Regions from separate parts of the Lysinibacillus sp. COL-1 genome, predicted to be linked through region 1. Evidence: a T-box and tRNA genes for the amino acid it is inferred to sense, from the RefSeq annotation. Region 1 holds a T-box; the other holds one or more tRNA genes.

What was found. The T-box of region 1 lies ahead of argS (arginine--tRNA ligase). A T-box ahead of a tRNA ligase gene usually reads a tRNA of that ligase, here a tRNA-Arg.
Region 2: it has a tRNA-Arg gene. The T-box ahead of argS (arginine--tRNA ligase) is inferred to sense a tRNA for this amino acid. The anticodon was not compared.

The regions. Positions count from the first base shown of each region.
Region 1 is NZ_JCAWSJ010000004.1:2,104,786-2,106,966, reverse strand. It holds gene argS (arginine--tRNA ligase) at 1-1,064, opposite strand, end outside; T-box leader at 1,109-1,327, opposite strand; gene AC6BKE_RS18810 (ArsR/SmtB family transcription factor) at 1,404-1,694, shown strand; gene AC6BKE_RS18805 (MFS transporter) at 1,833-2,181, shown strand, end outside.
Region 2 is NZ_JCAWSJ010000002.1:491,658-493,838, forward strand. It holds rRNA gene AC6BKE_RS02935 (23S ribosomal RNA) at 1-40, shown strand, start outside; rRNA gene rrf (5S ribosomal RNA) at 153-268, shown strand; tRNA gene AC6BKE_RS02945 (tRNA-Val) at 279-354, shown strand; tRNA gene AC6BKE_RS02950 (tRNA-Thr) at 358-433, shown strand; tRNA gene AC6BKE_RS02955 (tRNA-Lys) at 441-516, shown strand; tRNA gene AC6BKE_RS02960 (tRNA-Leu) at 534-618, shown strand; tRNA gene AC6BKE_RS02965 (tRNA-Gly) at 654-728, shown strand; tRNA gene AC6BKE_RS02970 (tRNA-Leu) at 734-822, shown strand; tRNA gene AC6BKE_RS02975 (tRNA-Arg) at 831-907, shown strand; tRNA gene AC6BKE_RS02980 (tRNA-Pro) at 918-994, shown strand; tRNA gene AC6BKE_RS02985 (tRNA-Ala) at 1,012-1,087, shown strand; rRNA gene AC6BKE_RS02990 (16S ribosomal RNA) at 1,235-2,181, shown strand, end outside.

The sequences.
Region 1 (2,181 bases):
ACGTGCTGTAGATTTTTGGCCCAAGCATAGCCCATTTTTTCGATGACTTGAAAAAGTTGTTTAAAATGGAGGGATTGCTCATTGCCAACAACGTAGAAAATCTTTTCTGGCTGGTAATGCTGTTGGCGATACAGGGCAGCAGCTAAATCGCGTGTCGCATAAAGCGTGGCTCCATCTGTTTTCGTCATTAAGCATGGGGGCATTTCCTCCATCTCCACAACATACGCCCCATCTGATTCCACTAGGAGCCCTTTTTCTTGTAGTTCTGTCACAACAGGCATCATTTTGTCATTGTAAAAGGCTTCTCCTGTAAAAGCATCAAAGTGAATTCCTAGCAACTCGTATATTGATTGAAATTCTACTAATGATACATCTCGGAACCATTGCCATAATGCCAGTGCCTCTGCATCGCCATCCTCCAACGCTTTAAAGGCGGCACGTGCCTGTTCAATCAGTGCTGGGTCTTGCTCTGCCTCTTCATGAAACTGCACATAAATCTTTAATAGCTCCTCAATTGGAGACGCTGTAATGGCTTGCTTATCACCCCAATATTGATAAGCCACAATAAGCTTACCGAACTGTGTACCCCAGTCCCCTAAATGATTGATGCGAATCGCTTGATAACCATTTTTTTCTGCAATATTTGCTAAAGCATTCCCAATGACTGTTGAACGTAAATGCCCCATCGAGAATGGCTTCGCAATATTAGGAGATGAAAAATCTAGGACGACAGCTCCCATCCCCGTTTGATTAGTTCCATATGATTGTTTTGCTTGCATGATGTTGCTTAGCACTTGTTGCGTCACTTTTTGTTGATCTAGAAAAATATTGACATAGCCTCCAACAGCTTGCACACGCTGGATATTGTCATTGTTTAATTGACTTGCTATATCCGCTGCAATAGTTTGTGGTGACTTTTTCCATCTTTTTGCTAAGGTAAAACAAGGAAATGCCACGTCCCCTAGCTCCGAGCTTTTTGGTTTTTCTAATAATGACGCAATATCATCTGCTGTTAATTGATGATTTACTACTTCTGCCATACTTTCAGCGATTTGTTTATTCATCTTAATCCTCCTCCTGTCCAAATAAAAAAGCCCCCGTCTCTAAAATTAGAGACGAGAGCATTATAATCCCGTGGTACCACTCTAGTTGCCATTTAATATGACCACTTTCCATTGTTAACGAGGTGACGCCCCGCTATTCTCTACTACTTGTTCGAGAATCTTCTCCAAAGTGCGCTTCATTCATGGGTTCTGCATTAGGCTCACACCAACCCTAACTCGCTTGCCAGTTGTCCATCAATTACTCTCTTCTTCATCGAATTTTTCTATGATTTTGACATATATTACAGGACTTCCTTATTGGCGTCAACCATTTTTAAAATATAATGACGGTATTTAGCAATTGAAATTTTCAAAGCGTTATCAAACGAGACTAGGCTAAACATCTTACAGTGGCTGAAGGAACCTGAGAAACATTTCCCAAAAGTGAGTATCGAAGGAGGCGTATGTGTTGGTGATATTCAGGAGAAAGCTAAAACTTCTCAATCAACCGTTTCTCACTACTTAAATATGATGCAAAAGGCTGGACTTCTCGAATCTTTTCGTCCTGGTCAATGGACATATTATAAATTAAAAGAAGAAACGATTCATCAAATTGCCTCGTTTCTTGTATCAGATACCCAAAATGATTAAAATTGGGTTTCTGTTTAAAATGCCATATCGATTATTCACGATAAATAGATACGTTATAGTTATTAGGTTTCGTATACATTTGCACAATATATCGAAATTTCTCGATATATTGATATAAAGGAGTGATGTTTTTTGATTATGAATAAAGAAAATGCATTTAGCAATAAACATAAAATTTTAGCCTTCACATTAACCTTATTAACGTTTGTCATGGGAACAAGTGAATTTGTTATTGTAGGATTATTAACGGAGGTCTCTACAGATTTAAGTATACCAATTGCCACAGCTGGTTCCTTGATTTCTGGATTTGCTATCGCCTATGCGATTGGTACACCCATCTTAACCGGTTTTGTTAGTAGATTTGCAAAATATCCACTCATGTTAGTATTGATTTCCCTCTTTATACTTGGAAATATTGTAAGTGCCCTCTCTAGTTCCTATGGTATTTTAATAACTTCCAGAGTTGTTACGGCTGTTGTCAGCGGCG
Region 2 (2,181 bases), on a different contig from region 1:
ATGGAGCTGACGAATACTAATCGATCGAGGACTTAACCAAAAATGTTTGAACCATTCAATGCACGTTTATCCAGTTTTGAAAGAACAAGAAAGTTTAAAAAAAGCTTGCATTTATAACGAAATAAGTTATAATAAATCTTGTCTTTTAAAAGTCTAGTGATGATGGCAAAGAGGTCACACCCGTTCCCATACCGAACACGGAAGTTAAGCTCTTTAGCGCCGATGGTAGTTGGGGGCTTCCCCCTGTGAGAGTAGGACATCGCTAGGCATATTACCCAGGAGGATTAGCTCAGCTGGGAGAGCATCTGCCTTACAAGCAGAGGGTCGGCGGTTCGAGCCCGTCATCCTCCACCATATGCCGGTTTAGCTCAGCAGGTAGAGCAACTGACTTGTAATCAGTAGGTCGTGGGTTCGATTCCTATAGCCGGCACCATTTTTTAGAGCCATTAGCTCAGTTGGTAGAGCATCTGACTTTTAATCAGAGGGTCGAAGGTTCGAGTCCTTCATGGCTCACCATTTTTAAATAATAATAAGCGGGTGTGGCGGAATTGGCAGACGCACTAGACTTAGGATCTAGCGCCGCAAGGCGTGGGGGTTCGACTCCCTTCACCCGCACCATTATTTCATTGCCAGATAAAAAAACTTATGCACATGCGGAAGTAGTTCAGTGGTAGAACACCACCTTGCCAAGGTGGGGGTCGCGAGTTCGAACCTCGTCTTCCGCTCCAAATGTGCCGGGGTGGCGGAACTGGCAGACGCACAGGACTTAAAATCCTGCGGTAGGTGACTACCGTACCGGTTCGATTCCGGTCCTCGGCACCATTTTTAATGCGCCCGTAGCTCAATTGGATAGAGCGTCTGACTACGGATCAGAAGGTTATGGGTTCGACTCCTGTCGGGCGCGCCAAAAGAACGAACGGGAAGTAGCTCAGCTTGGTAGAGCACTTGGTTTGGGACCAAGGGGTCGCAGGTTCGAATCCTGTCTTCCCGACCATTTCCTAAAAAATATATGGGGCCTTAGCTCAGCTGGGAGAGCGCCTGCCTTGCACGCAGGAGGTCAGCGGTTCGATCCCGCTAGGCTCCACCAATTCAATTTATTAAAATGAACCTTGAAAACTGAACAAGCAAAACGTAATCAATAAAGTTTTTAGTAACTAACTTCGGTTAATGAACGAAACAAAATTTTGGACATTAAAATGATGCCAGCAAAACAATTTGAGCTATTCAAATTTCTTTTATGGAGAGTTTGATCCTGGCTCAGGACGAACGCTGGCGGCGTGCCTAATACATGCAAGTCGAGCGAACAGAGAAGGAGCTTGCTCCTTCGACGTTAGCGGCGGACGGGTGAGTAACACGTGGGCAACCTACCCTATAGTTTGGGATAACTCCGGGAAACCGGGGCTAATACCGAATAATCTGTTTCACCTCATGGTGAAATACTGAAAGACGGTTTCGGCTGTCGCTATAGGATGGGCCCGCGGCGCATTAGCTAGTTGGTGAGGTAACGGCTCACCAAGGCGACGATGCGTAGCCGACCTGAGAGGGTGATCGGCCACACTGGGACTGAGACACGGCCCAGACTCCTACGGGAGGCAGCAGTAGGGAATCTTCCACAATGGGCGAAAGCCTGATGGAGCAACGCCGCGTGAGTGAAGAAGGATTTCGGTTCGTAAAACTCTGTTGTAAGGGAAGAACAAGTACAGTAGTAACTGGCTGTACCTTGACGGTACCTTATTAGAAAGCCACGGCTAACTACGTGCCAGCAGCCGCGGTAATACGTAGGTGGCAAGCGTTGTCCGGAATTATTGGGCGTAAAGCGCGCGCAGGTGGTTTCTTAAGTCTGATGTGAAAGCCCACGGCTCAACCGTGGAGGGTCATTGGAAACTGGGAGACTTGAGTGCAGAAGAGGATAGTGGAATTCCAAGTGTAGCGGTGAAATGCGTAGAGATTTGGAGGAACACCAGTGGCGAAGGCGACTATCTGGTCTGTAACTGACACTGAGGCGCGAAAGCGTGGGGAGCAAACAGGATTAGATACCCTGGTAGTCCACGCCGTAAACGATGAGTGCTAAGTGTTAGGGGGTTTCCGCCCCTTAGTGCTGCAGCTAACGCATTAAGCACTCCGCCTGGGGAGTACGGTCGCAAGACTGAAACTCAAAGGAATTGACGGGGGCCCGCACAA